Regions from separate parts of the Arthrobacter sp. Y3224198 genome, predicted to be linked through region 2. Evidence: riboswitches for the same ligand, from Rfam matches in the RefSeq annotation. Region 2 holds a riboswitch; the other holds the start of a gene.
What was found. A riboswitch is a leader RNA that binds a small molecule or an ion and turns the genes downstream of it on or off. The one in region 2 is predicted to bind cyclic di-AMP.
Positions count from the first base shown of each region.

Region 1 (15,270 bases), on a different contig from region 2:
CCATGCGGACGGCGCCGGTCTTCAGTTCCCGGACGGTAAAGCTGCGGCTGACGCCGGCCTCGGGCAGGACGGCGAGATAGTCGCCGCCGCGCAGCTTCTCCACCGACTCCGCATAGGCCGCAGCGCCGTCGGCACGGTCCACCACCACGTGCTCGCACCAGTCGCAGACGGCTTTCACGAAGGATTTTTTAGCCGCTTTCTTGGTGACCAGGAACCGCATGTGCACCTTGAGCTTGCGCCACATCAGGAGTTCGGCGAAGGCAAAGTCCAGGTACCCGAAGTGGGTGATGGCCACAACGGCGCCCCTGCCGGGCACCACCTTGCGGTCCAGTCCGCGGATCTCTTCGTCCGTGGGCAGGTTCTCCAACCCCGACGGGATCACCGGCACCCGGAAGATGCTGCGGGCCGCGAGGCCGGTGAAGACGATGCTTCGGTACACGTATTTGTTGGGGGAACGCTTGGCGGGCAACGTCAGCTCCTGAGTTTGGGGAAATTTCGGGGCGGGCAAAAAAATTCTACCGTGGCCGCCCGGCCCTGCCGCTACAGCGGGGCAGGAGGTTATCTTTTAGCCATGGCCATTCGCGGGATTTTTCCCGGCAGGGCATTTCCCGGCAGGTTCCGGGCAGAACAACCCGGGGCTCCCCCCGCTTCCGGCCCGGCTGTCTCCGGGCCCGGCGCCTCCGATCCATCCGATCCTGCTGCCTGCAGGGATGCCCGGCTGGGCGACGTCGACTGGACCGCCGTCCCCACAGGGTCCGTCCGTACCGGCTTCCCCGCCCCCAGCGGTTCCCTGGCCGCGCTGGTGATGGGTGATCCGGCACACCCGCCGGTCATCCTGGTTCCCGGTGCCATGGGTTCCAAGGAGGATTTTTCGCTGATGCTTCCGATCCTGGCGGAGGCCGGCTATTTCGCCGCCAGCTTTGACCTCGCCGGCCAGTATGAGTCCGCCGGCGCCGGACCGGAGAACCTGGACCCGCCGCGCAGCCGGTACGACTACGGCCTGTTCATAGACGATCTGCTTGCGGTACTCGAAGCCCACGGACCGGCGCACGTGGTGGGGTACTCATTTGCCGGCGTCGTGGTCCAGCTTGCGGTTCTGCGACGGCCCGAACTCTTCCGCAGCATCGCCCTGCTCGGCTGCCCGCCGCGCGGCGGGCAGAGTTTCCGCAGCGTCAGCCGCATCGGCTGGCTGGCCCCCCTGGTCAGCGACCGGATCAGCGCCGACCTGATTGTCTGGGGCGTGCGGCGCAATTTCATCCGCGCCAGCGCCGGGCGGATGAAGCTGGTCAACCACCGGTTCACCCTCACCCGAAGGGACTCCGTCCGGGACATGGTGGGCCTGATGCGGCATGCCCCCGATCTGCGCGCCGCCCTCGGGGCTGCCACCCTGCCGAAGTTCGTTGCCGCGGGTGAACACGATGTCTGGCCGCTGCGGCTGCACCGCGAGTTCGCCGCCAGCATCGGCGCCTCCTTTGCTTCCTACGGCAGCGGGCACAGCCCGTCCGAGGAAGCGCCCCACCAGCTCACGCGCGATCTGCTGCGCATGTACGGGCCGCCGGACTAGGCATCCGCCGGCACTGCCCCGGCCACGCGGGGCGTGGCGGTGCCCCGCCCGGGAACGCGCCGCCCGCTTCCGACGACGGCGCAGCGGCGGCTCCTGGGCAAAGTCCACCGAGAAGGTCACATAGGCCATCGCAACCCGGCGTCCGAGGTCTCCCCACGTGCGCAGCGGGCGGGAGGAGACGCCCACCCGCAAGGTCCTGTCCCAGCGGACGTTCATTCCCGGCTTCAGCTGGTAAGCCAGGTCCAAATCGTCATGGACGGGCGGCGCGGAGCGGTGCACCCGGTCCCGCACCCGCTCCCACATGCTGCGGTGGAAGCCGAAATTGGAGCCGAAAAGCGGCGGATGCCCCATCAGCAGCCGCATGGACCACCTGTACCCGCCTATGTAGAGGTTTTCCGCGATCCACCGGATCAGCGGCACCGACCCGTAGAAATCGCCCGGCCCGGTGACCGCGGTGTCCTCGCCGGCATCCAGCAGGGCTGCCTCCAGCCGGGCCAGCCAATCCGGCGGCGGCACCGAGTCGGCGTCGAGCCGGGCGAACCACTCCCCCTGTGCTTCGTCGAACCCCCGGAAGGTTGCCGCGGCCACCCCCACGTCCGGCTCGACGATCCGCCGGACGCCGGCAGCCCGGCACACCTCCGCGGTTTGATCCGTACTGGCGTTGTCCACCACCAGGACCTCATCCGGCATCCGTGTCTGCCGCGAGAGCGCATGGAGGCAGACCGCCAGCATCGCGGCGTCGTTCCGGGAGGGGATCACCACCGAGATGGTTGGCATTGCACCACTCTGACATCGCAGGACCGACGGCGGAACCGGGCTGATCCTGCGCGGCCCGGGTTTGGTCGATTCTTCCGCCGCCTTGCGTCCAGCCGCACGTCATCGGGCTTAACCCGCGGTCATCGCGGGCCACATTCCTTGGCCCGGCGTCAGGCAGAACCTAGCGTGGATGGACTGCGGCGGGTAAGCGCCGCAGGACACCCTTTGCTAGGAGCAGTTGCAATGCTTATTTCAGGCCTGTTCGTCGGGCTGGCCCTCGGTTTTGTTATGCAACGGGGGCGGTTCTGCGTCACCGGGGCGTTCCGGGATGTCTGGGTCACCCGCAACACCCGATGGCTGACCGCCTTTCTGGTGGTGGTGGCGGTGCAGAGCGTGGGCGTTTTTGCCCTCGACGCCGCCGGGGTCATCACCCTCGCTGCCTCCCCGTTCCCCTGGCTGGCCACCGTCGTCGGCGGCTTCGTTTTCGGCTTCGCCATTGTGCTGGCCGGCGGCTGCGCCACCGGTACGTACTACCGGGCCGGAGAGGGACTGGTGGGCAGCTGGCTGGCGCTTATTGCGTACGCACTTTTCGCAGCTGTCATGAAGACCGGACCGTTGGCGGGCTTCAACACGGCCATGCGCTCCGTAACGGTGGAGCAGAGCAATTTCCATTCCGTCCTGGGCGTCTCCCCGTGGCTGTTTGTCGCCTTGCTGGTGGCCGGCGTCGGGCTGGCCGTCCGGCACCACCTGAACAAGCCCCGGCTTCCCCTCGCCGCGCTGCCGGCAGCAAAGACCGGGCTGGCGCACCTGCTGTTCGAAAAACCCTGGAACGCCTTTGCCACTGCCGTAGTCATCGGCCTGATCGCCATTGCGGCCTGGCCCTTGAGCTGGGCCACCGGAAGGGAGGACGGACTGGGCATCACCACCCCCTCGTCCAAGCTGGTGGGCTATCTGGTCACCGGTGATCCGGAGCTGGTGGACTGGGGCGTGTTCCTGATGATCGGGATCCTGCTGGGGTCCTACATCGCTGCCAAGGGCAGCGGCGAGTTCCGCGTCCGCATGCCCGACGCCGCCACCGCCGTCAAGAGCCTGGGCGGCGGTGCCCTGATGGGGATCGGCGCGGCACTGGCCGGCGGCTGCACCATCGGCAACGCCATGGTCCAGACGGCACAGTTCAGCTTCCAGGGCTGGACCGCCCTGGCCTTTATGGTGCTGGGTACCGGACTGGCCGCCAGACTGACCATCACCAACCGCCGGAAGTCCCCCCAGCCCGCCCGCGTCCCTGCCGGCGTGTAGTACCGCCCCCCCACATCGACCCTCATACCGCGAAAAGGAGCCTCCCAATGGCCCGCATCACTCTTGAAACCAACGGATCAGTCTGCCCCTTCCCCCTCGTCGAGGCCAAGGAGGCCATGACGACCATGACGGCCGGAGATGAACTCGTCATCCACTTCGACTGCACGCAGGCGACGGACGCCATCCCCCGCTGGGCTGCGGAAAGCGGTTATCCGGTGACGGACTTCGCCAAGACCGGCCCGGCCGAATGGTCCATCACGGTGCAGAAGGCCTAGGTCCGCAGGATCCTCCGCCGCTGCGCCTCGGCAATGGCCGCCGTCCGGTTGTCCACACCAAGCTTTTCGTAGATGTGCACCAGATGGGTTTTGACCGTGGCCTCTGAAATGAACAGTTTCCGGGCAATCGCCCGGTTCCCGAGGCCGGTAGCCAGCAGTTCGAGCAGTTCGAGCTCCCGGCCGCTGAGCACCGGGGCCGGGCTCCGCAGCCGCCCCATCAGCCGGGCGGCCACCTGCGGGGCCAGGGCGGTCCGCCCGTCAGCGGCGGCTGCCACAGCCTGCCGGATCTCCTCCGGGTGGGCGTCCTTGAGCATATAGCCGGCCGCGCCGGCGTCGATAGCCGCCAGGATGTCCGCATCCGTATCGTACGTGGTCAGGATCAGCACCGGTGGGCCGTGGCCGTCCGCGATACTGCGGGTCGCCGCGACCCCGTCCATTCCCGGGCCCATCTGCAGATCCATCAGGACCAGGTCCAGCGGCGTTCCCAGGGCAGCCTGTTTGCGGACTTCAGCCACGGCGGTTCCCCCGTCCTGCGCCTCCGCAACCACTTCGACGCCCTTAAAGCCCTCGAGCATGGCCCGCAGCCCGGCACGTACCACCGGGTGGTCATCAACGAGCAGCACGCGGACAGTCCCGCCGTTCACGCGCCGGCCTCCTGCTCCGCAGGAGCATCCGGTGTGCCCGTCCCGGAAAGCGGCAGCCGGAGGGCAACAGCAGTCCCTTCTCCCGGTAACGACTCAACCGTCAGGGTTCCGCCCAGCTCCGCGGCCCGCCGGCGCAGGGACAACAGGCCGAAGCCGCTTCCGTCCGGACGCGGTGCTTCCGGCAGGGCCGAAGGGTCAAACCCCGCTCCGTCATCAAAGACATCCAACGTCACCGCGTCCGGGGAAAAGTTCAACGTCAGGACCGCGTGCCGGGCACCCGAATGCGAGAGTACGTTGGCCAGGGAAGCCTGCGCCGCGCGAAGGAGTGCCGTCTCCCGGACGGCGTCCAGTCCGGCGGGCTCCCCGTCCACCCGGAGGGTGCATTCCAACCGGTCCCCGCCGGAACCTCCCTGCCGGGAGACATCGGCACAAAGACGTTCCAGCCCGGCCACCAGCGACCCCGCCGAGCCTTCACGCACCGCCAGTCCGCGGACAAACCGCCGTGCCTCGGCCAGCCCGCCGGATGCCGTCTCCCTGACCGCCTCGATCCGCTCCCGCGCCAGGGAATCCTGCCCTGTATCCAGCGCGGCAGCGGCTGCACGGGACATAAGCACAATGCTGGAGAATCCCTGCGCCAGGGTGTCGTGGATTTCGCGGGCCAGCCGTTCCCGTTCTGCCAGGACACCTGCATTGTGCTGGGCCGCAGCGAGCTCGCCGCGTGTGCGGCGCAGTTCCGCGAGGGCGCGCCGCTGGTTGACACTCTCCTCGTGCAGCGCCGCATAGGCGAACCCCATCACCACGGCAAAAAGCGCCCCCAGTACCGGGCCAAGCAAACCGGCCAGGCTGAAGCGGCCGCTGTGTGCCCATTGCGCCAGGACCACGGCAGCGGTCATGGCGGCAACCGCCGCCAGCGCCGGCCGTGTCCGCAGCAAATGAAGGTCAAGGAAGAACAGCGGAAATGCCAGCCAGGAAAAGTCCGCGCTCAGGAACATCAGCCCCAGCCACAACAGCGTGACGGCCGCCAGCCAGTACGGGCCGTAGCGTTCCAGCTCTGCACCGGTCCCGATCCGGGCGGAGCGTTGCTCCGCCACCGTTCCCACCAGATAGATCACCGCCAGCGCGGAAGCGACCGTGCAGGCCGTGAAGAAGCGCGGTAATCCGGGACGGTCAAAGGCCAGCTGCACCACGGCCAGGCCCAGCAGGCCGGCGAAGGCAACGTGCAGGCACACCCGGAGGACCCGCAGCACCGTGTCACCCGCGGCCGTGCCGGTGCCCTCGAAACCCACCTGGTCTGCATCCGGCGCACTCATCTTTCCAGCCTAGGTCGGTCCTGCCGCTGCAGCATCCACCAAACGGTTGACCGCCGCACCAACCGCACGGCCCGTCGGGACCATCCGGGCATCCGATGGATTCCCTGCGGCACTGCCGGAGGGTTGAAGGGTAAGCAGATCCGACCCGCTGCGGCGGTCCGACCGAAAGGAAGCTGTCCGTGTATCTGGCACTTCGTGACATCCGTTTCGCCAAAGGACGGTTTGCCCTGATGGGCACTGTTGTCGCCCTTATTACCCTGCTGCTGGTCCTTTTGTCCGGCCTGACTGCGGGACTGGGAAACCAGAACACCGCGGCCATCAAGGGGTTTTCCGAGGCCGGCATCACCACGATTGCCTTTGGCGCTCCTCCCGGCACCGATGCAAAGGTTTCCTACACCGAATCCACCGTGACGCAGGAGCAGCTCTCCAACTGGCGGGAGACACCCGGGGTCGATAAGGCCGAAGCCGTCGGGATCACTCAAACCCGGATCATGGGCAGCGCGAGTGCGAATGCTGCCGTGTTCGGCGTCGAACCGGGCAGCGCCCTGCCACCGCAACCGGTGCCCGACGGCCAGATCCTTATCGGCACCGAAACGGCAGAGTCGCTGGGGGTTTCCGCCGGCGATACTGCCTCTCTGGCCGGCCGGTCCCTGAAGGTCGCGGCCGTGGTCGAGGAGACCTTCTACAGCCACACCCCCGTGGTCTGGACCTCCCTGGCAACCTGGCAGCAGGCCGCCCACACCGCTGACGCCGGTCCCGGCCAGGTACCCGTCGCCACCGTGATCGCCGCCTCCGTATCCGATGACGCCGCAGGCCGTGCCGATGACGCTGCCGGCACCGTGTCGGCCGGCGTCCGCAGCTCCTTCAGCGGGCTGGGCGCATACACCTCGGAAAACGGCTCCCTGCTCCTGATGCAGGCATTCCTCTACGGGATCTCTGCCCTGGTCATCGTGGCTTTCCTGGCGGTGTGGACCATTCAGCGCACCCGCGACATTGCCGTCCTGAAGGCATTGGGATCCAGTTCCGGCTACCTGTTGCGTGACGCCCTTGCGCAGGCGGGCATCATCGTGGCGGCCGGGGCCGCCGTCGGCGGCGTACTTGCCGTGCTGGCCGGCTGGGCGGCGGGCCAGGCAGCCCCGTTCGTCCTGTCGGCTGCCACGGCTGTATTTCCGGTCCTGGGCATCATCCTGCTGGGCCTGGCCGGCGCTGCCGCCGCAGTCCGCCGGGTCATCAAGGTCGATCCCCTGGCCGCCCTCGGCGGCAACTAGGCCATTCTCCGAACACCGGATCCACGGAAGGAACACCATATGCACAACCTGACCGACACCACCCCGTCCGGCAATCGCCCCGCTGCGGGCTGCGCGCTGGAGCTGGACGGCGTCACGCTGGAGTACCCGGACGGCGCCGGCACCTTGAAAGCGCTCGACAATGTCAGTGTGGCTATCCCGCGCGGGCGCATTGTCTCCCTGACCGGCCCCTCGGGTTCCGGGAAGTCCTCCCTGCTGGCTGTCGCGGCCACGCTGATCCGTCCGGGGTCGGGAACCGTGAGGGTAGCCGGGATACGGACCAATGACCTGGACGACGCCGGCTGCACCGCCCTCCGGCGCACCAACCTGGGGATCGTCTTCCAGCAGCCGAATCTGCTCCCGTCGCTCACAGCCGTGGAACAACTGGTGATTACGGACCGGATGCGGGGCAGGACCAAGCAATCCGAAGTCCGTGCACGCGGACTCCTGGAACTCGTGGGACTGCAGGACGCCGCCGGCAAACGCCCGCACCAGCTCTCCGGCGGGCAGCGCCAGCGCGTCAACATTGCCCGCGCCCTGATGGGCGATCCCTCGCTGCTGCTGGTGGATGAGCCGACTGCGGCCCTGGACCACGGGCGTTCCGGGCAAATTGTCCGCCTGCTTGTGGACGTGACCCGGGAATTCAACCTCGGCACGCTGATGGTCACCCACGATACGGACTTCGTGCCGCTGACCGACGCCGTGGCCACCATGCAGGACGGCCGGCTCAAGGCTCCGGTGTCCTAGTCCTTCCGCCGGGCACGGCTGGGCTGGACGCGGGGCGGTTCCCCCGGCATCTTGGGGTAGTCCGGGGGGAAAGGCAGCTCCCCCAGGCCGTTGGAGAGGTCCCGCTCCCACCAGCCCAGCAGGACGTCGATGCTGCCGGGATTCCGGTACATGTCCGCCCACGGATCGCCCACGGTGCGCAGCCGCTCGGGGACGGTGGCAATCGTGAAGTCGGCCGGCTGCACCTTGTCCAGTTCCTCCCAGGTGACCGGGGTGGAAACGGGTGCATCCGGCAGTGCCCGGGGGCTGTAGGCCCCCGCCATGGTCCGGTCCCGGTTGGCCTGGTTGAAGTCGACGAAAACGCGGGAGCCGCGCTCTTCCTTCCACCACGCGGTGGTCACCTGTTCCGGCATCCGGCGCTCCACCTCACGTGCGGCGGCTATGACGGCATGGCGCACGTCCAGGAACTCATGTTCGGGGCGGATGGGAGCGAACAGGTGGATGCCGCGGTTGCCTGAAGTCTTGATGAACGCCTCCAGTCCGGCCTCCGCGAGGATGGAGCGCAGTTCGCGGGCCGGCCGCACGGCGTCGGCAAACCCGGTTCCCGGCTGCGGATCCAGGTCGATGCGCAACTGGTCAGGGTTGTCCGTGTTGTCCGCCCGCGAGGGCCAGGGATGGAATACCAGGGTGTTCATCTGTACGGCCCAGACGGCGGCGGCCGGTTCATCCAGCACCACTTGCGGGTGGGAGCGGGCACTGGGGTACTTCACCGTGACGCCGCGCATCCAGTCCGGCATGCCGCGCGGCGGGTTTTTCGAGAAGAAGACCTCTCCGTCGATGCCCTCGGGAAACCGTTCCAATGAGACCGGACGGCCGCCGTTGGCGTGGATGAAGGCCTGGCCCACCTCTGAGAGGTAGCGGGCCAGATCCAGTTTCGTGATGCCCGGTTTTGGCCAGAGCACCCTTCCGGGGCTCGAGATGCGGACCTGGCGGTCCCCATGCGGGCCGGGAACGGTCAGGGTGGTTTCCTCACGTGCCATGGTGCTTCCCCTCTTTAGTGGAGACCTGTGATCCACGAGGTTACCTGCTGCCCGGGAGGGATTGGAGCAACCCGCCCCCGGCTCAGGCGGCCGGAACGCCCAGCTTCGGATCCACGGGGGTGCCGGGCCGGATCTGCTTGCGTCCGTGGACAAAGTAGTACAGCACGGTGGATGCCAGCAGCACGGCGGCCAACACCCAGTACATGCCGTGGAATCCGGCTGCCGGCAGGAGCATGCCGAGCAGCAGCGGGCCCAGGCCCACGCCCGCGTCCATCAGGATGAAGAAGGTGGAGGTTGCCAGGCCGATCCGGTGGGGCGGTGCCATGGTCACGGCAATGGCCTGCGCACAGGGCATCAGGGCGCCGAACCCGAAGCCCACGAACACCCCGGCCAGGGCCAGCACCGTGTCATTGGGGGCGTAGGCCAGCAGGGCAAGGCCCGCCGCGAAGGACACCAGAGTCGGGTAGACCACGGCGTTGTCTCCGTGCCGGTCCTGAATGCGGCCCACAAAGAGCCGGGAGACCAGGACGACCACGGCGTAGACCATAAAGAAGAAGCTGGCTCCGAGCACGAGGTCTTCGGACTGGGCGTAGGAATTCAGGAAGGACAGGATGCCGGCATAGGCGGCTCCGGCAATGAACATCACCGAGGCAATCGGCAGCGCACTCGGGTCAATGATGTCCGTCAGGTGCATCCGCCATTTGTTCTGCTGCTCTTCGGGTGTCGGTGTCCGCTCGGGCAGGCGCAGCACGAGGGACAGGAGGAGCGCGACGGCGGCGCAGCCGGCGGTGACCAGGAACAGGGCGCGGTAGCTCACCGAGTCCACCAGCAGCACGGCAAGGAACGGGCCGGCGGCCGTGGCGAGGGTGGTCGAGATACCGAAATAGCCGGTGCCTTCGCCGCGCCGGTTAACCGGGATCAGCCCCATAACGGAGGCGGAAAGGCTGGTGCTGGCCGCGCCGAAAGCAGCTCCGTGGACTATCCGCACGGTCAGCAGGAGGGCCAGGTTTCCGGCCGGGATGTACAGCACGGCGGCCACCACAAACACTGCAAGGCTGATGATCAGCAGCCGCCGCCGGCCTACGAAATCCAGGAACTTCCCGGCAAAGACGCGGGCCACCAGGGCACCGATCACAAAGGAACCGGAGGCAAACCCGCCGGCACTGTCCGACGCGTTGAACCGCTCGACGGCATAAAGCGCCATTGTGGTCATCAACAGGTAGAACACCATTGAAAGGAAAAGATTAGTGACTATCGCCAGCACAAATCCCTTGGTCCATAATTTCTGACCGCTGCCAGCCATTCTTTCTCCTGTCTCCGTATTGACCCCCGAGGAATCCGCCGCCAGATTGAAAGGCAGCCTAACTACCTTACGCCCGGACAAAGCGGACATCGGACAGTGCGGGGGAAGTGGGACGAAGGCCACATTTGCGCAGCGCAGTCAGTCGAGACAGTCCAGCACCAGCAGTCACGGCAGTATCACAGGCTCGCGCAGGCGGCGGCGCGGCAAGGAGCAAATGCCGGGCCAGGACGGGTTAAAGGTGGGACTGATGGGCATCAAGGGGGCTGGAATCAACCGATGTTGTTAGCACATTGCGGCGCCACTCACACGCCGAAGAGAACCCGATCACAGAATGGTTATCCAACCGTAACCATCTTGTAGCGTAGTGGGCATGCCGCTTTCCTTGATGCGGCGCCCCGGGCTTGTTACCTAGCTCTGCCGCTGGTCCGGGGTCCACAGAACGCAACACCACGGCAGGGGCGGGGGAACCAATTACGGGTTCCACGAATCCTTGGGGTTAAGCCATCCGGATTCAGTCCGGTGGCCGGGTGACTCCCATCCGCATCCGACAGCTCACCTCGCAGGTATCGGGAGAGGTTATATACACATGTCATTCAACAAGACCCGTGCACGTCACCGCGCCGAGACCACCGGCGTTTGGTCCACCATCTCACAGACCGCCGCAGGCCGCGGCCGCACCATCGGCAGCACCGCCGCCGTTGTAGCTGCCGGTTCCGGCCTGATGCTCGGCATGGCCGGCCCGGCCTCCGCCGGTGTAGTTGCCAACGACAACTACACCCCCGCCCAGACCGCTGCTCCGGCTCCTGCCCCTGCTGCCGCCCCGGCGGCTGTGGCTCCCGTTGCTGCACCCGCAGCTGCTGCGTCCACCCACACAGTCCAGTCCGGCGACACCCTGGGCCAGATTGCCGCTGCCTACGGCGTCGGCCTGGACAGCGTCCTGGCGCTGAACGGACTGTCCCTGGCCTCGGTCATCTACCCCGGTGACGTCATCACCGTCTCCGGCGAAGCTGCTCCGGCCGCCATCGACTACACCGCTGTTTCCTACGCCACCGAAAGCTACGCCGCTCCGGCTGCCGCAGCCAACACCGGCGTCATCAGCACCCAGGCCACCTCGGTGACCCCGGCTCCCGCTGCCGCCGTGGGCGGCACCAATGCCATCATGCTGGCCTCGGCTTACGCCCAGCTGGGCGCAGCCCAGGACTGCACCGTCCTGGTGGAGCAGGCACTGCGCGCCGCCGGCCACTCTGTCGGCGATCTCGCTCCGGCCCAGCTGGCTGCCTACGGCACCCAGGTCTCCACTCCGGAGCCCGGCGACATGGTCTACTACGCCGACGGCGGCATGGGCCTGGCCCACATTGCCATCTACGTCGGCAACGGCGAAGCCATCCACAGCGGTTGGAACGGCAACCAGACCGTTGTCCAGTCCGTGAACGTCGGCTCCGGCCCCGTGTTCTACCGCGCATAAGGCTCCCGGGCCCAACGCACGGCCGGCACCGCCGGCTGACCCGCAATGCATCCGTTCCTCAAAGAGGGCGGATGCATTGCGGTTTAAGCATCAGGGCACAAACCGGTAGCCCATCCCGTGTTCGGTCAGCAGATGGGCAGGACTGGCCGGATCGGTTTCCAGCTTGCGGCGCAGCTGCCCGATGTACAGGCGAAGATAGCCGGCGTCCGTGGTACCCGGCCCCCAGACATTGTTCAGCAGCGTCTGCTGCGTGACGAGCATTCCGGGATGGGCCAGCAGCTCGGAGAGGAAACGCCATTCGGTGGGTGTCAGCCGGATGTCCGTTCCGTCATCGGTCCGGGCGATGCGGCGTGCAGCCAGGTCCACGCGGACGGCACCGAAGCTGATCTCACTGGGTCCGGCGGCCGCCGGCGACCGCCGGGACAGGGCACGGATCCGTGCCAGCAACTCCTCGGTGGAGAAGGGCTTGGTGACGTAGTCGTCCGCCCCCAGGTCCAAGGCCCGCACCTTGTCCGCCGGGTCCGCCCGGCCTGAAACCACCAGGATGGGCACGCTGCTCCAGCCCCGCACCGCTTCGATGACATCCATGCCGCTCAGTCCCGGCATGCCCAGGTCCAGGACCAGGAGATCGGGGTGGGTGTCCACTGCCTTGCGGATGGCCGTGCTGCCGCTTTCGGCGGTGACCACGTCATAGCCGTAGGCGCCCAGGGTGATGCGCAGGGCACGGAGGATCTGGACGTCGTCGTCCGCAATCAGGATCCTCATCCCGCCACCGCCGCCGTATCCGGCACCGAGCTTCGGGCCGCTGCCGGCAGCGAGAGGACCATGGTCAGTCCGCCGCCGGGTGTGTCTTCGGTTTCCAGTGTTCCGCCCATGCCTTCCGTAAATCCCTTGGCCAGCGCCAGGCCAAGGCCCAGCCCGGTTGCATTATCCGTATCCCCCAGCCGCTGGAACGGGACGAAGATCTCGCCCCGCCGTTGTTCGGGCACTCCGGGGCCTGAGTCTATGACCCGGACCTCCACCCGGCCGGCAAATTCGCTCACCGCCAGCACCGCCCGGCTGCCGGCGGGGCTGAACCGCACCGCGTTGGCCAGCAGATTGACCAGGACCCGCTGCAGCAGCACCGGGTCAGCCATCACGGTGCGCTGGACGGAGGGAATCTCCAACTCCACTTCGGCCGGCCCCAGCTCCAGCTCCTCCAGTGCGGGGAGCACTGCATCGGCCACATCCAGCGGCTCCAACGCGACCCCCACTACTCCCGCCTGGAGCCGGCTGACATCCAGCAGGCTCGTTACCAGGGACGAGAGCGAGGCCAGGGATTCCTCCGCGGTGGCCAGCAGTTCGCTGCGGTCCTGTTCGGACCATTGCACATCGGTGGCCCGCAGCCCCGTGACGGCCGCGGTGGCGGCCGTCAGCGGACGGCGCAGGTCATGCCCCACGGCGGCCAGCAACGCGGTACGCACCTTGTCCGCTTCGGCCAGGGACCCGAGACCCCGTGCCGTTTCCGTCAGCTCGCGGTGTTCAAGGGCGGCTTCCAGCTGGGCGGTGATCACCGCCAGCAACCGCCGGTCCGAGGCCGCCAGCTCGCGGCCCCACAACTCCAGGAAGCCGCGCTCCCCCAGCTGCAGACGGGTGAATGCCGGCGACTCGCCTACCGCCCCGGCCGGCCAGTCGCCGTCGCTGTACAGGGTGCCGCCGTCGGCCCGCAGCCGCGCTGCGCCGAGGTTGAACGCCTCGCGGGTCCGGCCGACGAGGGCGGCCAGGGCATCCTCGCCGCGCAGCACGCTGCCGGCGACGGAAGCCAGCAGCTCCGACTCGGATGCCGAGCGGCGGGCAGTACGGGCACGCCGTGCTGCCGCATCCACCACGTAGCTGACCAGCAGGGCGTTGACCACGTACAGTGCCAGCGCCAGGATGTGCGACGGCGTGGCCACCGTGACGGTGTACAGCGGTGAGATGAAAAAGTAGTCCAGGGTCAGTCCCGAGAGCAGCGCCGCAAACAGGGCCGGCCAGATGCCGCCGACCAGCGCCACCAGGATCACCAGCAGCTGGTAGCTCAGCACATCCCCGGTGATGGTTTCGCTGCTTCGGGCCGCCACGAGGGCCGCCGTCAGCAGCGGACCGCCCACCAGGGCAAAGGCGAACCCCAGCGCGCGCCGCCGCACCGAGAGGGCACTGCCGAACTGCGGCAGCACCAGGGTCCGGGCCGCGGCCGAGTGCGACACAATGTGCACGTCAATGTCCCCGGACTCACGGATCACGGTGGCGCCGATTCCGGGCCCGGACAGCAGGGCCGCCAGCCGGGGCCGGCGGCTGACACCGATCACCAGCTGGGTGGCATTGACGCCGCGGGCGAAGTCCACCAAGGCCTGCGGAATGTCGTTGCCCACCACTTGGTGGAAGCTGCCGCCCAGTTTCTCGACCAGGGCCCGCTGGGCGGCCAGCTCCCCCGGATTCGGTCCGCGCAGTCCGTCGTTTCCGGACACATGCACTGCCAGCAGCTTCCCGCCGGCGGACCGGGCGGCAATCCGGGCACCGCGGCGCAGCAGGGTGTGCCCCTCGGGCCCGCCGGTCAGGGCAACCACCACCCGTTCCCTGGCCTCCCATTTGCGGCTGATGCCCTGCTCGGCGCGGTACCGGTTCAGGGCGGAATCCACCTCGTCGGCCAGCCACAGCAGGGCCAGTTCGCGCAGTGCCGTGAGGTTGCCAAGCCGGAAGTAGTTGGACAGCGCGGCATCCACCCGCTCGGACGGGTAAATGCACCCTTCCGCCAGCCGCCCGCGCAGGGACTGCGGCGCCAGGTCCACCAGCTCCACCTGGTCCGCGCCGCGCAGCACCTCATCCGGCACGGTTTCCGCCTGCAGGGTCCCGGTGATCTGTTCAATGACGTCATTAAGGGAATCGATGTGCTGGATGTTCACCGTGGACAGGACGTTGATCCCGGCCTCGAGCAGTGCCCGAACGTCCTGCCAGCGCTTCTGGTGCCGCAGCCCCGGGGCGTTGGTGTGCGCCAGTTCATCCACCAGCGCGTACTCCGGCCGGCGCTCCAACAGGGCGCCGAGGTCCATTTCCTGCAGCATCAGGCCGCGGTGCGGCATGCTGATCCGCGGTACGGTTTCCAGCCCCTCGGCCATCGCCGCGGTGCCGGCCCGCCCGTGGGTTTCCACCAGTCCGACCACCACGTCGCGGCCCTCCCCGCGGAGGCGGCGCCCCTCCTCGAGCATCGCGTAGGTCTTGCCCACGCCGGGCGCCGCCCCCAGAAATACCCTCAGTTGTCCCCGCGTCATGGACTAAGTGTCCAGCTCCGCCAGTGAAATGTTCAAAAGCAACACGTTCACTGCGGGCCGGAACCCTGTGGACTCGGTGGCCCGGCCGACCAGGTCCCGCACCTCCTCCTCCGCCAGCCCCCGCGCCTGCGCCACCCGCGGCACCTGCAGCTGCGCGTATTCGGGGCTGATATGCGGATCCAGTCCGGACCCGGAGGCGGTAACGGCATCCGCGGGAACATCCCCGGGAGCCGCCCCTTCCAGCGCGGCCACCGCGGCACGGCGTTCGGCGACGGCGTCGGCCAGGTCCTCGCTCAGCGGGCCCAGGTTGGAGCCGCC
Region 1 is NZ_JBNHFG010000010.1:46,539-61,808, reverse strand. It holds gene AC5RUF_RS07760 (lysophospholipid acyltransferase family protein) at 1-469, opposite strand, end outside; gene AC5RUF_RS07755 (alpha/beta fold hydrolase) at 572-1,564, shown strand; partial or broken gene AC5RUF_RS07750 (glycosyltransferase family 2 protein) at 1,802-2,341, opposite strand; gene AC5RUF_RS07745 (YeeE/YedE family protein) at 2,564-3,616, shown strand; gene AC5RUF_RS07740 (sulfurtransferase TusA family protein) at 3,664-3,891, shown strand; gene AC5RUF_RS07735 (response regulator) at 3,888-4,535, opposite strand; gene AC5RUF_RS07730 (sensor histidine kinase) at 4,532-5,845, opposite strand; gene AC5RUF_RS07725 (FtsX-like permease family protein) at 6,025-7,113, shown strand; gene AC5RUF_RS07720 (ABC transporter ATP-binding protein) at 7,153-7,878, shown strand; gene ligD (non-homologous end-joining DNA ligase) at 7,875-8,897, opposite strand; gene AC5RUF_RS07710 (MFS transporter) at 8,980-10,200, opposite strand; cyclic di-AMP (ydaO/yuaA leader) riboswitch at 10,631-10,780, shown strand; gene AC5RUF_RS07705 (LysM peptidoglycan-binding domain-containing protein) at 10,787-11,665, shown strand; gene AC5RUF_RS07700 (response regulator) at 11,756-12,430, opposite strand; gene AC5RUF_RS07695 (DUF4118 domain-containing protein) at 12,427-14,952, opposite strand; gene kdpC (K(+)-transporting ATPase subunit C) at 14,956-15,270, opposite strand, start outside.
Region 1: it holds a riboswitch for cyclic di-AMP, as region 2 does, so the genes downstream of both, AC5RUF_RS07705 (LysM peptidoglycan-binding domain-containing protein) here and AC5RUF_RS09775 (NlpC/P60 family protein) in region 2, are expected to answer to the same signal.

Region 2 (15,270 bases):
CCACCCGGGCGTTGGCCAGGGAGGTCAGCGGGGCGTAGAGGCGGGTGAGCAGCAGCGCCAGGGTCACCACGTCGCCGGTGTTGAGGTTCCCGCGGAGCGCCAGGTACCCGCCGAGTCCGTAGACCAGGGCGAGGGCCAGGGCCGAGACCAGGGTCAGCGCAGTGACGAAGACCGCCTGCATCATGGCGGTTTTCACGCCGATGTCCCGGACCCGGGAGGCGCGCAGCGCGAATTCGCGGGATTCGGCGTCGGGCCGGCCGAACAGCTTGATCAGGGTGGCCCCGGGGGCGGAAAACCGTTCCGTCATCTGTGTGCCCATGGACGCGTTGTGGTTTGCGGCTTCACGCCGCAGCGCTGCAAGCCGTCCGCCCATCCGCCGGGCCGGCAGCAGGAACACCGGGAGCAGCAGCATCGCAAGCACGGTGACCTGCCACGAGGTTCCGAGCATCACGATCAGGGTCAGCACCAGGGCGACGACGTTGCTCACCACTCCGGAGAGGGTGCCGCTGAAGGCCTGCTGGGCGCCGATGACGTCATTGTTCAGCCGGCTGACCAGCGCTCCGGTGCGCGTCCGGGTGAAAAAGGCGACCGGCATCTTCAGCACATGGTCAAAGACTGCGGTGCGCAGGTCCAGGATGACGCTCTCGCCGATGCGGGAGGAAAACCAGCGGGTGGCCAGCGACACCGCGGCGTCAGCCACCGCCACCGCGGCGATCAGCAGGGCCAGCCGGACAACGACGCCCGGAGCGGTACCGGCCACGATCGAGTTGACCACCTCGCCTGCCAGGACCGGCGTGGCCACGGCCAGGAAGGCCCCGACCACTGACAGCAGGACAAAACCAAGCAGCCGGAAACGGTAGGGGGCGGCGAACCGGATAATCCGTTTCAGGGTTTCCCGGGAAATCTTGGTGTCATTTCCGTTGGCGCGGGAGATTTTATGGAGAGAACTCCACGCTGCGCCTTCCATGCTCATGTGTATTCCTCCGTAGTCTGCACGTTCCAGCTTAAGCCCGTCGCGGGGCGCTTCCGGGCTGATCGCCGGGGGCTGAATCGGCACAAAACTTTCCTGCACAGGGAGTGAAACATGTCACTGTTTTGGCGCTGTGCGCTGATACACTTCGAAACGCTGCCCGGTAGCTGAACGGGCACCGACGAAAGGCCGCTATGTCTCCGGCACTGAAACCCCCTGCTGTCCCTACGGAGGACCATGCCTCCGTGCAGGAGGCCGTTCCCGCGGAGGTGGCCGTCCCCACGGACGGCGCCGTCCGGCGCGCCATCGCGCTGGTTGCCGTGGAACGGCCCGAGGTTTTCGCCGTTGTAGCCGGCGTCCTGGCCGACGCCGGGCTGGAACCCGTAGCCGTCGGTGACCTTGACGAGGCCATCCAGGCATCCCGGACCGCCGTTCCGGCACTGGCCGTGGTGGATTCAACGGTGCGCCAGATTGCCGGCATGGACATGCTCAAGCGCCTGCGCCATGAGGAGCCGGCCATGACCAAACTGCCGGTGATCCTGGTGGCCGGCGAAGCGGGCCTGGACGTGGAATTGATGGTGGAGCTGGGAATAGCAGACTTCGTCGCCAGCCCGGTTGACGCCGAGGACCTGGCCCGCCGCGTGAACCTCATCCTTGCCACCGCGGAAGCACGGCGGCACCGCCGGATGGCCACAGCCCGGCTCCGCGAAGACACCCGCAGCATTTCGGCGTCAATCCGGGCCACCAACGACCCGCAACAGATGGCTGAAGTGGTAGTCCACGGGCTGGGGGCCACCTTCGAGGCCGACCATGTGCTGCTGGTGACGTTCCCGGATGAGCGCGTCCCGGAGCTGACGCTGGCGTGGACCCGCGACGGAGCGGACGGGTATATTCCTCCGCTGGCCGGACACACTGCGGGCGAGCTTGCGGAATCGCTGTGGGCCCGGGGACGTGCCCTGGCTGTTGAGGACCACGGCCAGCCCGCCGGAGATGAACCTGTTCCGGTAAGCCCGGCCGCGCTGGCGGCGGGGCTGCGGACCTCCCTGGTTGTGCCCCTGGGCCACGGGGACAAGGCTTTCGGCCTGTTGTGGCTTGCCGTGGAAAGCGGCCCCCGGGACTGGTCCGGTACCGAGACCTCGCTGATCCAGCACGTCAGCGGGAACCTCGCCCACGGCCTGGTCCAGGGCAACCTGATTACCGCCCAGCGCATGGTGTTGAAGCGCCAGCGGGAGCTGGACCGGGCCAAAACCGATTTTGTGGCCACGGTCAACCACGAACTGCGGACACCACTGACTTCCATTACCGGGTATCTGGACCTTATCCTCGACGGCTCCGGCGGGGACATCCCCGACGACGTTGCCCAGATGCTCAAGATCGTGGGCCGCAACGCGGTGCGGCTTAACCAGTTGATTACCGACCTGCTGACCATCTCCCGCCAGGACGCGGACGAGGCCGCCATCGAGGTCGAAGAAGTGGACCTGGAGGAAATCCTGCGGTCCGTGGCGGCTTCCCTGGCCCCCGCGGCCGGCGCCAACAGCCTGGACCTGCAGCTGGAACTCGGCCCCGACCCCCTTCGGGTGGACGGAGACCGGGCGCAGCTGGAACAGGTCTTCACCAACCTGTGCTCCAACGCCGTGAAGTTCACGCCCGCCGGCGGATCAGTTGAGGTACGGGCGGAACTGGTGCAGCCCGACGGCGCCGGTCCCGGCGTGCGCGTCCAGGTCAGCGACACCGGAATCGGCATCCCCGAAACCGACCTGCCCAACCTTTTCCGCCGTTTCTTCCGGGCGTCCAATGCCACGTCCGCCGCCATCCCGGGTACCGGCCTCGGACTCGCCATTGTCCAGGACATCGTGCTCCAGCACGGCGGGGAGCTGGGCATTGAGTCCACAGTGGGGTCGGGGACCACCGTGACGGTCCTGCTGCCGGCAACCCGCTAGGGGCTATACCGCAGGCACCCCCGCCAGGATCCGTTCCGGCGACGAATAGCAGTTTAGGGAAGTCCCGCGGCTGAAGCCGATCAGGGTAAGCCCCGCATCCTTGGCCAGCTCCACGGACAGCGCCGAGGGTGCACTGACCGCAGCCAGCACGGGTATGCCCGCCAGCTGCGCTTTCTGCACCAGCTCGAACGAGGCACGCCCCGAGACCTGGAGGGCCATCCCGCGCAGCGGCAGCATCCCGGCCCGCAAGGCCCAGCCCACCACCTTGTCCACCGCGTTATGCCGGCCCACGTCCTCGCGCAGGCACAGCAACTCCCCCTCCGCGCTGAACAGCCCGGCAGCATGCACGCCACCGGTCTTCTCGAAGACTTTCTGTCCCTCGCGCAACCGGTCCGGCAGGGCGGCCAGCATGTCCAACGGCAGACGGATGCGGTCCTCCGCCAGGTCGAAGTGGGTGGACTTGCGCACCGCCTCGATGGAGGCCGTGCCGCAGATGCCGCAGGAACTGGATGTGTACACATGCCGTTCCATGCCGGTGTCAGGAAGGGGGGTGCCCGGCCGCAGCTGGACGTCGACCACGTTGAAGGTCTGTTTCCCGTCCTCGTCCACACCGGCGCAGTAACGCAGGCTGATCAGCTGGCCCGGCTCCCAGATCACCCCCTCCGAGACCAGGAAACCGGCCACGAGGTCAAAATCGTCGCCGGGGGTGCGCATGGTGACGGTGAACGATTTCCCGCCCACCCGGATCTCCAGCGGTTCCTCCCCCGCAAGGACGTCGTCCCGCCGGCTGACGTTTCCGTCCAACCGGAACCTGGTGACCCGTCCACGCTGGGTAACCCGTCCCATGATGCCTCCCTTATACCTAATAACTGCTTGCTGTTCCGACCCGCTGCTGCCGGCCGGCCATCCCGTTGGCCGCTACCCCGCCGGTGCCCGGTTAACCTGCCAGGGCAGCGGAAGAGCCATCACGGCCTGGTCCCTGATGCACCCTTCCGGCGGTATCACCATCACGGCGTCCGCCTCGGCCAGGCCCCGAAGCATTCCCGAACGGAAATACGGTGACGGCATGGCGCGGTCCTCCTGGATGCTGCACGGCACCAGCCTGGTACGCCCGGGCAGGGGTTCCAGGTCCACGCCCGCCAGGACATGGCGCTCACGGGAAATCGGAGCCCCGCGCAGTCCGTCCAGCAGGGGTTGAAGGATGGTGAAGACGGCCATCATGGCGGCGAGGGGGTTGCCCGGCAGCGCTACCAGCAGCCGGCCGTCCCCCAGCCGGGCGAGCATCGTCGGATGGCCTGGCCGCATGGCGATGCCGTCGATCAGCAGCTCCGCGTCCACCTCTTCCAGTGCCCGGCGGAGGTGGTCTGCGTCGGAACGTCCCGTACCGCCCGTAGTGATCAGCACGTCTCCGGAGGACATCGCAATCGACAGCTCGTCGGCGGCTTCGCTGCTCAGCGCCGAAACCACGTCCTCCAGCCGGTCCGGGAGGCGCCGGACAACGTCCACCTTCCCGCCCAGCATGGAGACCAGCTGCGGGAGCTGCGGCCCGAAGGTGTCGCGGACCTGCCCCGGCTCGGGGATTCCGGCTTCGATCACTTCGTCGCCGGTCAGCAGGAGGGACACCCTGGGTGAGCGGAGCACCGGCAGGGTGTCATGCCCGCAGACGGCGGCGAGGGCAATGTGGGCCGGATTCAGCAGCTTGCCGGCGGGGATGGTGGTCTCACCCGCCGAGGCCTCTTCGCCCGCGGGACGGATGTGCTCGCCCGGGGACGGTTCGGATTCCCGGGCCCGGTCGCTGAGGGTCAGCTGCGGCAGGTTCGTACCGGAAACGTTCCCGCTTTCCGAACGCAGGACGGCGTCCGCCCCTTCCGGGATGAGCCCTCCGGTGAGGATCTCCACTGCTTCTCCCGGCTGCAGGGCCCGGCGTCCGGACTCCCGGTGGATCTGCCAACGTTCCACTTCCGGTTCCTGGTGGGTGATGACCGTCCACGGTCCCGGCCCGGCAACCGCCCAGCCGTCCATGGCGGCCGAGGCATAATGCGGCACCGGCTGGAGCGCCGTGGTCTCCAGCGCGAGGATCCGACCCAGTGCTTCGTCCAGCGGAACGGTTTCATAGGGCAGCGGACGGGCCGCGGCGTACGCGGCATGCCTGGCCTGTGCCCAGGAAGCATTGGGCTGGGCCGGCAGGATTACGGGAACGGCCTGTTCACTCATTCGGCACCTCCTGCTTCGGCTGCGGACCGGCACTCGCTGACGGCCACCGCCATAGCAGAGCGCATGGCCACGGCGTCGGATGCCTGACCGCTTCCGGCCGCCATCCCCGCGGCGTACCCGGCAATATAAGTAGTCAGCGGAGCAGCCGGACGCACCACGCTGTGGGCAGCGGCAGCGGCCAGGTCCAGGACTGCTGACACGTCCACGGGTGTTCCCTCGAGCTCAAGCGCCTTGAGCAGCCTGCCGCTCCACGCCTCGAGTAGTTCCTGCTGGCTTGCCATTTGTGCTCCTTCGCTTCGCCGTGGCGCCCGCGGGGCCTACGGTTGGTCTCCGGCGCTCACACCCAGATTCTGTGCGTCGTCCCAGGTGTCAACATCGGCTGTACTCATTGGGGGAACAACAACACCCCTCCATTGCACCCTAGCAAGCAGCGCCTTCATGGACATGTTGGTCAGGCCGTTGGGGGCATGGCCGGCGACGGCGGCGTGTAGGTCCGCGGTGCGGTACAGCCCCGCCAGCGGCTGGCTGCGCCCGCTGCTGTCCAGGGCCAGGAGGCTGTCGCCAGCTCCATCGCCGGCGGCCGTCAGGAGGGCCTGCACCGCGGCCCTGACGCCGGGCATGTCGCAGGCCAGGACCAGGGTCCAGTCGCTGCGCCCGGGCAACGCGGCCAGCCCGGCGGCGACGGCGGCGGCGGGGCCTCCGAACGCGGGTTCTTCCCTTACCAGCAGGGGGTTACCGGGGAAACCGTCCAACAGCGGCCGGAGCCCGGGAAGACCGGCGACGACAATATGCTGGGCTCCGTCCGCGGCCGCCAGGGTCGTTTCCAGCAGGGTGGCGCCCCCGGCCAGCAGCAGCGCCTTCGGCCGGCCGCCCAGCCGGGCCGAGCGGCCACCGGCCAGTATTACGGCGTTGTGGGTTATTGCAGGCATCAGGCGGCTGTGTCGTTCTGCAGGAAGGGATCCCATTGCGGGGACGGGCGTTCAAGTTCACGGATCTGCCAGCGGGCTCCCCGCGGGGCCTTGGGGGAAATACGCAACTGCCAGCCAAGCTGGGCCAGGGTCCGGTCCCCTTTGGTGTTGTTGCAGCGCAGGCAGCAGGCCACCAGATTCTCCCAGCTGTCATCTCCCCCGCGGGAGCGCGGGATGACGTGGTCCACCGTGGCGGCTGCCTTTCCGCAGTAGGCACATTCATGGTTGTCCCGGCGCAGTACGCCCCGGCGGGTGGCCACGGTGCCTTCCCGGTACGGTACCCGGACGTAACGGTGGAGCAGGATGACGGAGGGCCTGGGAAGGATTTCGGTGGGCCCCACTACCGGCTCGCCGCTTTCCGCCACCACGCTCGCCTTCCCGCTCAGTACCAGCACCAGCGCGCGTCGGAAGGTAATCACGGCCAGCGGTTCATATCCAGCATTCAGAACGAGAGTGCGCATGCACATACCTCTTCGTAGGCCGCCCACGAGTCAGTGAGTACTAGACACCGGCACGCGTGCGGCACATCGGATTGTCTATGCAAGAGTATGACGGGATTGCATTCTTGGCCATTTCCCGGCTCAAAACCCGCGCCGGACCGGGTGCTGGTTCCGGGTTGCCTCGCCCCGTCCCCGGTATTAAAGCCGGAAGGCTCCCACCAATGGGGAGCCTTCCGGGTTGTTTCTTGGCTGTGCTGCTCAGGTGCCTGTTGCTTAGCTGCTAGCCGCCTACACGGATGTAGACGCCGCCGGAGCCCAGCTCCGCCGGAGCCACAACGGTGCTGTTGCCGTTGAAGCCGCCGTGTACAGCCTGGCCGCCGCCTACGTACACCGCGATGTGGGCCAGGCCCATGCCGCCGTTGGCGTAGTAGATCAGGTCACCCGGCATGGCCTCGGCTGCACTGACCGTCCGTCCAAGGGACAGGTAGCTCGCAGGCCATCCGTGGTGGTTGATGCCTGCCGCAGCCAGGGCGTTGGTAACCAGCATGGTGCAGTCCTGCTGGACGCCCAGCTGTGCGTAAGCTGCAGCGGCAATGGTGGAAGCAACCCCGGAAGGGATGCCCTGCCCGGGCGCCGGGGTGGAAGAGGCAGTGGTAACAACACCGGCAGCCGGAGCTGCGGGCGATGCCGTACGTGCGCCCTGCGAACCGGCAACTGCCGCGTCCTGTGCCTGGACCGCGGTTTCCACGGCTTCGGCAACGGGAGCCGCAGTTGCGCCGGCAATATCTTCGCGTTCGAAGGAGATGGAGACATCGCCGGGGACCTGCACGGTCTTGAGCGAAGCCAGGTCCAGCGTGCTGGTCTGGACATCGCGCAGGGGCTCCGTGCCGGAGGCGTTGGCAGCCACACCGGTGGTGAGGACCAGACCGGAGGCAGCCGCAATAACTGCAGCCTGGCGGCCCACGGTTCCGGCGTTGGCGCTCACGGCACCGGCAAGTGCGTTCAGCGTGGTGGTGCGTTCAACCGGCGCCCGGTGACGGGCGCGCTCAACTGTCGAGGTCATGATTCTCCGCGTCTCGATTTCCGTGCTTAGTTGACGCGGACGAAGCTGACGCCGCCCAGGTCGGAGAGGCTGTGCAGGCCGGTGTTCGCACCGTTCAGACCGCCGCTGATGACCTGGCCGTTGCCGACGTAGATGGCCACGTGGCCGCCGTTGATGACGAGGTCACCCGGGGCCGGGCTGCCGACTACGGTGCCGAACTGGAAGAACTGGCTGGGAGCCAGGTCACCCACCGACTTGCCGACGGAGCGGAGAGCCTTTTCGACCATGGCGGTGCAGTCCTGGGCCACGCCGATCTGGCTGTAAGCGGAGGCTACGAGGCCGGCGGCAACGTTGCCCGGGGCAACGGCGCTGGCGGCGGGAGCGGAAGAGGCGGTCTGCACACCGACGGCCGGTGCGGCGGCTACGCGGGAAGCTGCGGCGCGCTGTGCGGCTGCCTGCTGCTCCTGTGCGGCCTGAGCGGCGGCTTCTTCGGCTGCAACCTGTGCGCGGTAGTCGGCGCCCGAGATGGAGCTGGGAGCTTCCAGGTCGAGGGCGAAGGTTGCGTCTGCGGGAGCCTTGACGTCTCCGGCAACAACGTTCAACGGGGTGGATTCAAGCGCCTGGCGGTCCGTGCTGACGGACGCTGCCTGTGCAGGGAGTCCTGCAGCCAGCACGAGGCCGGATGCTGCGACAACGACGGCGGCCTGACGGCCCACCATGCCTGCGTTGCTGCTGACTGCCTTGGAAAGTGCAGTGATCGGGTTGGTCTGAACGGTGGCAGCGCGACGGCGGCCGTGAGCGTGTGATGACACAGGTTTGCCTCTCCCAATTGCCTACGAGGTGAGCTGTCGGATTCGGATGGGAGTCACCCGGTTGCCCGGCCTATGGCCTTGTGCAACTTAACCCCAAGGGCTTCTTGCGAAACCCGAAATTGGTTCCCCCGCCTCTGCCATGCGATTCTGCGAACGGACTTCAAACAGTGGCAGAGCTAGGCGATCTGTTCGAAGGTGCCTGATCGTTGGCGAATCAGGCACGAGGACGAGCGTACAGCAACATTTGCGCTATGTCACGTTCCGATCACGAAACGGTATTAGAGCGGTTACAACCAGTCCAACGGGTCAACAACTTCCCCGTTAACCATGACCTCAAAATGCAGGTGGCAGCCGGTGGAAGCACCCGTGGTGCCGCTGGCGCCCACGAGGTGTCCGCGCTTGATTTCGGTGCCTGCGGACACGGAGATCGCTGAGAGGTGGTTGTACGTGGTCTGCACCCCGTTGCCGTGGTCAATGACCACGCGGTTGCCGCCGCCGTAGGGGTGCCAGCCGGCGGATACCACCGTGCCGGAGGCCGCCGCGTTCACCGCCGTGCCGCAGGCAGCTGCAAAGTCCTGGCCGTTATGCATTTCGCCGGCCTGCCCTGTGATCGGGCTGACCCGGTGCCCGAACCCGGAGGTCTTCACGAGCCCTTCATCCAGGGGCGTGGACAGCGTGCCCTTGGCAGCCGCGGGAACAGTGTGGGATCCGGAGGCCACGGTGACCGAGGCCAGCTTGGCATCCGGATCATATTTGCTGCTGATGCCGGCGCGGGCAAAACCGATATTGGCATTGGCATCCGCGGATACCGGCGCGTCGGCAGCCGTCGTCGGGAGCTGGACCGGATCATCGGCTGCTGCCGATGTGGGCAGCGCTGCGGTGAGGATGAGCCCCGAGGTGGCCGCTGTGATGGCGACCTTCTGTGCGGCGCCACCCATGGAGATGTTTTTGGTTTCAACCCGCCTTCGCCCGGAAGGCTGGGAGCTGCGCCGGCGCGCGGGAGCAGCGGGAGCAGCAGGAGCAGCAGCACGGCGCCGCCCCGAAGCAGCATGCTTCGACAAGTGTTTCCCTCTCTTGGATCGCCTGCGAAGTTAGCTGTCGGATTCGAGTAGAGAAACTCGGCCTTCGGCGTACCGCCGGCCGAACGCGCTTCTATGGGCGTCGGGCCGTTGGCTTCCGGAAGACTTCACCCCAAGGCAGTTGCACTGCCGGAAAATGGGTCCTCCGCCCCTGCCTGATGAGTTGGTGCTCCGGTCTGCTGGCAGGGCTCGGCGGACGGACCGGATAACGATGGTGTTTCAGCGTCGCAACTTACTATAGGGTAAACCGCGCAAAAGTGACCATTCCGTTACCCGGCGTGTGAGACAAAGACGTGTGCCGCCACTTCGGCGGGCAGTTCCAGTGCCCCTTCAATGCCGGGAACCCGGACGGAGATATAGCCGCCCACTACTTCTGCCGTGATCTCTGCGCCCGGCCGCAGCCCCGCTTCGTCGAGTTGGGAGAGTAGTTCCGGCTCCACCTGGATGGGTTCCGCCAGCCGCACGAGCTTCAGTTTGGCTCCGGGGATGGCTTCCGCCACCGCCGAGACCAGGTCATTCACGCCTGCGTGGAAGACCTCTGCCGGGGCAGCTACTCCGCCAATGCCTTCCAACCCCGGAATCGGGTTGCCGTAGGGAGATTCGGTGGGATGCCCCAGCAGCTCATACAGCCGCCGTTCCACCCGCTCGCTCATCACGTGCTCCCAGCGGCAGGCCTCGTCATGGACATAGGCCCAGTCCAGGCCGATGACGTCCGAGAGGAGGCGCTCCGCGAGCCGGTGCTTGCGCATCACTTCGGTGGCCCGGCGGCGGCCAAGTTCCGTCAGCTCCAACCGGCGGGTTCCGGCAACTACTACCAGTCCGTCGCGTTCCATGCGGCCGATGGTCTGGGAGACGGTGGGTCCGGAGTGCCTCAGCCGCTCGGCAATCCTGGCCCTCAGGGCCACGATGTTTTCTTCTTCCAGTTCCAGGATGGTCCTGAGATACATCTCAGTCGTGTCAATGAGATCCGTCATGACGGGCCGCTCCTAGTACCGAAGGGAGGAGGGCAACGCGTGCTGCCCGGGTATACGCCAACACGTTAGCCTACCCGCGGGACTGCCGGTAAATTGCGGGATGCCCGGCACAGGCAGCAGTGTCGCCGGTCATAAATCGTGCGCCAAGCGGCCTTGCGGCAGAATGAAAGGGTATCTGCGCTTACCTTTCGACACGCTTGGAGCGACACATAATGGGCGATTCCGCCGCACTGAAGATTCCCGCTGAACTCCTTCCGAAGGACGGCCGCTTTGGTGCCGGTCCGTCCAAGGTCCGCCCCGAACAGATGGCGGCGCTTGCCGCCGCAGGAGCCACCCTCCTGGGCACCTCCCACCGGCAGGCCCCCGTGCGGAACCTGGTGGGCAGTGTGCGCCAGGGACTCGCGGACCTGTTCTCCGCACCCGAGGGCTATGAAGTGGTGCTGGGCGTGGGCGGATCAACCGCGTTCTGGGATGTCGCGGCCTTCGGGTTGGTGGAGAAAAAGGCACAGCACCTTTCCTTCGGCGAATTCGGCTCAAAGTTCGCGGCAGCGACCAACAAGGCCCCGTTCCTCTCGGCGTCGAGCATCATCAAGGCCGAACCGGGCACCCGTCCGGAGCCCGCCGCGGAAGCCGGCGTCGATGTCTACGCCTGGCCGCAGAACGAGACCTCCACGGGCGTAGCCGCCCCGGTGCGGCGCGTGGAAGGAGCCGATCCCGGTTCCCTTGTACTCATTGATGCCACTTCCGCCGCGGGCGGCCTGGACGTGGATGTGTCCCAGTCGGATGTCTATTACTTCGCCCCGCAGAAGAACTTCGCTTCCGACGGCGGCCTGTGGCTGGCCATGTTCTCCCCCGCAGCCTTGGAACGGGCGGCGCGGATCAACGCCGGGGACCGCTGGATCCCGGACTTCCTTAACCTGCAGACCGCAATCGACAACTCCCGGCTGAACCAGACCTACAACACGCCGTCGTTGTCCACGCTGGTCACGCTGAACGCCCAGATCGAGTGGCTGAATGCCAACGGCGGACTGGCGTTCGCGGCCGGTCGTACCGCGGAGTCGGCCGGACGGATCTACTCCTGGGCGGAGAAATCAGCCGTCGCCACCCCGTTCGTGGCACGGGCTGAGGACCGCTCGAACGTCATTGCCACCATCGACTTCGCTGAGGGCATCGACGCAGGGGCGATTGCCAAGACCCTGCGCGCCAACGGCGTGGTGGATGTGGAGCCGTACCGCAAGCTCGGCCGCAACCAGCTGCGTATTGCCACGTTTGTTGCCATTGATCCCGACGACGTGAGCGCGTTGCTGGCGTGCATCGATTATGTGATTGCCAATTCCTGATCCTCCAACGGCGCATTCAGTAACGGCCCCGGCAGGGCCCGGACACTAGGCAGTGTCCGGGTCCTGCTGCTTTTCCGGGGCGTCGGTGGTCATGCTCAGCCGGCGGGGCAGGCTGCGGTCATAGTGGAAGCGCATCCCATAGGTACGCCACGCCCAGATGAACCCGATAGCGGCGGCCGCCAGGCCGGATGCGGCGGCCACCCCCAGGCTCCACCGCGGGCCGAACGCATTGGACACCCAGCCGACTATGGGTGCGCCCAGCGGCGTGCCGCCCATAAAGATGGCGAAGTACAGGGCCATCACCCGGCCGCGCATGACCGGGATGGTGGTGGTCTGCACGTAGGCATTGGCGCTGGTCATCAGGGTGAGGGCAAAGAGGCCCACGGGGATCAGCGACAGTGCGAAGAGGACAAGGCCGGGTGCGGCAGCGGAGAGGATGCAGGCGATCCCGAAAGCTCCCGCCGCACCGAAGACAAAGCGGAGGCGCGGGCGGTCCCGCCGCGCCGACAGCAAGGCACCGGCGACGGAGCCGATGGCCATCACGGAGTTGAGGAGTCCGAAGATGCCGGCATCCCGCCCGAACTCGGTACGTGCCATCGCCGCTATGTAGATGGCGAAATTCATGCCGAACGTTCCGACAATGAAGATCGCCAGCATCACCATGATCAGGTCCGGCCGGTGCCGCACATAAGCGAGTCCTGCGCGGATGCGGCCCTTGCCGGGCGGCGCCTTGGGCAGGGTGCGCAGCTCCCCGGCGCGCATCTTCAGCAGCGCGAGCACCATGGCGCCGAAGGTCAGGGCGTTGGCGACAAACACCAGACCCGGGCCGATAGCCACCGTAAGCAGGCCGGCGACGGCGGGGCCCACCATCCGTGCCCCGTTAAAGGAGGCACTGTTCAGCGCGACGGCGTTGGGCAGGTCCCGTTCGGGAACCACCTCGGATACAAAGGCCTGGCGGGCCGGTCCGTCCACGGCGGACACCACGCCCAGGGCCAGCGCGAACGCGTACACATGCCACAGCTCTGCATGCCCGGAGAGAACCAGCAGACCGAGCGCCAGGCCCAGTCCGCCCATGCTGACCTGCGTCGCCAGCAGAACCTTGCGCCGGTTATAGGTATCCGCAATCAGCCCGGACCAGGGCGCCAGCAGCAGTTGGGGGCCCAGTTGCAGGGCCATGACAATGCCCATGGCGGCGGCGTCCTGGTCGGTAAGGATGTCATAGACCAGCCAGTCCTGCGCCGTGCGCTGCATCCAGGTGCCGATGTTGGAAACCAGCGCACCGAAAAACCAGATCCGGTAGTTGAAGAAGTGAAGGGAACGGAACATCAGCTCAGCGCTCCCTCAGGGATTGATGAACCTGTTGCCGCAGCCGTCACGGATTATTCGTCCTCCTGCGCATCCGTCGTCTCGGAGGAAGCACCGGGCTGCTGCCCGCCGTCCTGCGACCCGCCGTCGGGCTGTTCGTGCTCCCGCTGATCCTGCTCCGGCTGTTCCTCACCGATATCCCCGGAGGCGTGCTGCGCGGCTTGTTCGCGCGCAGCCTGCTCCAGCGCCTGCTGTTCCTGCTCGGCAGCAATGTCCTCCGGCCGCAGCCGCTCGGACCAGGGCACCCACTCCGGAGCCAGGAGTGCATCCTGAGAGGGCAGCAGGCCTACCTCGCTGACAGTGACCTTTTTGCTCCGCGGCACCCTGGCAACGGTGGCGTACCAGTGCCAGCCCCGGTAGCCGGGCCGCAGCGAGGTGAAGCGGTGTGTCACCAGCCGCTCGGCGTCGGCCGCGGCACCCACGTAATCCCCGATCTCGTTCGGGGAGGCAACCTCGAGCAGACCGGCACGCGCTTCCGCCACTGCGGCGGCGAGCACGGCGTCCGGCTTGCCCGGACGGCGCGGCGCACGTTTGCGCGCCGGAGCGGATTCGGCGGGAGAATCAGGAGAAGGAGATACCGGTGTCATCGTCAATTCAGTACACGAACCTTATATATCCAAATCATCGGCAACGGCGCGCAGCACGGCGGCCACCTTGGCAGCGTGCTTCTTTTCCGGGTAACGCCCCCGGCGCAGTCCGTTGGAAATGCCATCGAGCAGTTTGATCAGGTCTTCCGTGATCACGGCCATGTCCTCGGCGTCCTTGCGGGTGGCCTTCGCTACCGACGGCGGGGCCTCGAGGATGCGGGCGGAAAGGGCCTGCGGGCCGCGGCGTCCGTCCGCCACGCCGAATTCCATCCGGGTGCCGGGCTTGACCTCGCTGACGCCGGCAGGCAGGGCCGAGGCATGGAGGAAGACTTCCTGCCCATCATCCGTGGCCAGAAAACCAAAACCCTTACCAGTGTCGAACCACTTGACCTTGCCGATAGGCACTTCGGTTACCTCGCTCTTAGTTCCGTTTGCGGCAGGACACCTGCCTTGTTCCATGACCGTTCCAGGGCCATTGCAGGACCCGCGTTGCCCATCAAGGCGCCCCGTACCTCTGAGATACTACGGGGAAGTCTGTTCCCTTTAGAATATCCCGACCAGCCAACGGGGCTCCAAGCCCGCCCCTTTGTCCGGCCGATTTCCGCTGTTAGCGTTAATCACCATGGATAAAACCCCGCCGGACGCCGTCCGGCCCCCAGCCGCAGTTCCGCCCGAACAGACCCCGCGCCGTCCGGAGAACGCCGGTCGGCCTGCCCGCCTCCTGGCCGCAGTTGCCGGTGTGCTCGCCGTATTCGGGCTCGGGACCCTGGCGGCGGTCCTGATCCTCGCCCTGCAGGGCCAGGCCGTGGCCCCGTGGCTGGTGGGCGCAGCCTACTTCGCCCTGCCCCTCGCGTTCCTGCTCATGGCGGCCTCAGTCATCAACGGGATCAGGCGCAGGCGCAGGAGCTGATCGGTCCGTTTTTCTCCCCACTCAGGTAACGTGGTTTTGATGTCCGCGATTCGAGCTTTGGCAGAGGATTTAGCCGCACGCAGTGACGACCAGCTGCGTGAATTGCTCGCGGCCCGGCCCGACCTGGTGCTTCCGCCGGTCCCGGATTTCCAGGCACTGGCAGCCCGGGCCTCCACCCGGGTCAGCGTGCAGCGGATCCTCGAGAAACTGACGGCTCCGGAACTGCAGGTCCTCGAAGCAGTCGACCTCACCACCAACGAGGATTCACACCTCAGCACCACTGCCTCGTGGCTGAAGGCCGCCATCGCCGGCTCGACCATCAAGTCCTTGGACGCCATCCTGGGCCATCTGCATTCCCTGGCGCTGCTCCGGCGGGCCACACCGCACCCCGGAGCGCCAAAGGCGGATGCGGCCCGGCGGTTCTATCTGCCGGTGTCCGTCCTGGGCGAGGCCCTGGGCGCCTACCCTGCAGGTTTGGGCCGGCCCTATTCCACGCTTGCCGCCCAGCATCCGGAATTCGGACAGCGCCTGGTGGGCATCGCGGAGGGGCTGCGCAGCACCGGACTGCCGGTGGAGAAAGCCGACACCCCGTCCACCGCGGCACACTCCCTGCACCATCTGGTCTCTGA
Region 2 is NZ_JBNHFG010000014.1:29,652-44,921, reverse strand. It holds gene AC5RUF_RS09815 (ABC transporter ATP-binding protein) at 1-973, opposite strand, end outside; gene AC5RUF_RS09810 (sensor histidine kinase) at 1,216-2,910, shown strand; gene fdhD (formate dehydrogenase accessory sulfurtransferase FdhD) at 2,914-3,756, opposite strand; gene AC5RUF_RS09800 (molybdopterin molybdotransferase MoeA) at 3,829-5,124, opposite strand; gene AC5RUF_RS09795 (DUF6457 domain-containing protein) at 5,121-5,405, opposite strand; gene mobA (molybdenum cofactor guanylyltransferase) at 5,442-6,053, opposite strand; gene AC5RUF_RS09785 (HNH endonuclease) at 6,053-6,553, opposite strand; gene AC5RUF_RS09780 (NlpC/P60 family protein) at 6,813-7,595, opposite strand; gene AC5RUF_RS09775 (NlpC/P60 family protein) at 7,622-8,386, opposite strand; cyclic di-AMP (ydaO/yuaA leader) riboswitch at 8,390-8,548, opposite strand; gene AC5RUF_RS09770 (M23 family metallopeptidase) at 8,674-9,324, opposite strand; cyclic di-AMP (ydaO/yuaA leader) riboswitch at 9,451-9,644, opposite strand; gene AC5RUF_RS09765 (iron-dependent transcriptional repressor DtxR) at 9,735-10,439, opposite strand; gene serC (phosphoserine transaminase) at 10,652-11,779, shown strand; gene AC5RUF_RS09755 (MFS transporter) at 11,825-13,105, opposite strand; gene AC5RUF_RS09750 (DUF3027 domain-containing protein) at 13,159-13,731, opposite strand; gene AC5RUF_RS09745 (cold-shock protein) at 13,753-14,136, opposite strand; gene AC5RUF_RS09740 (hypothetical protein) at 14,354-14,641, shown strand; gene AC5RUF_RS09735 (helicase-associated domain-containing protein) at 14,699-15,270, shown strand, end outside.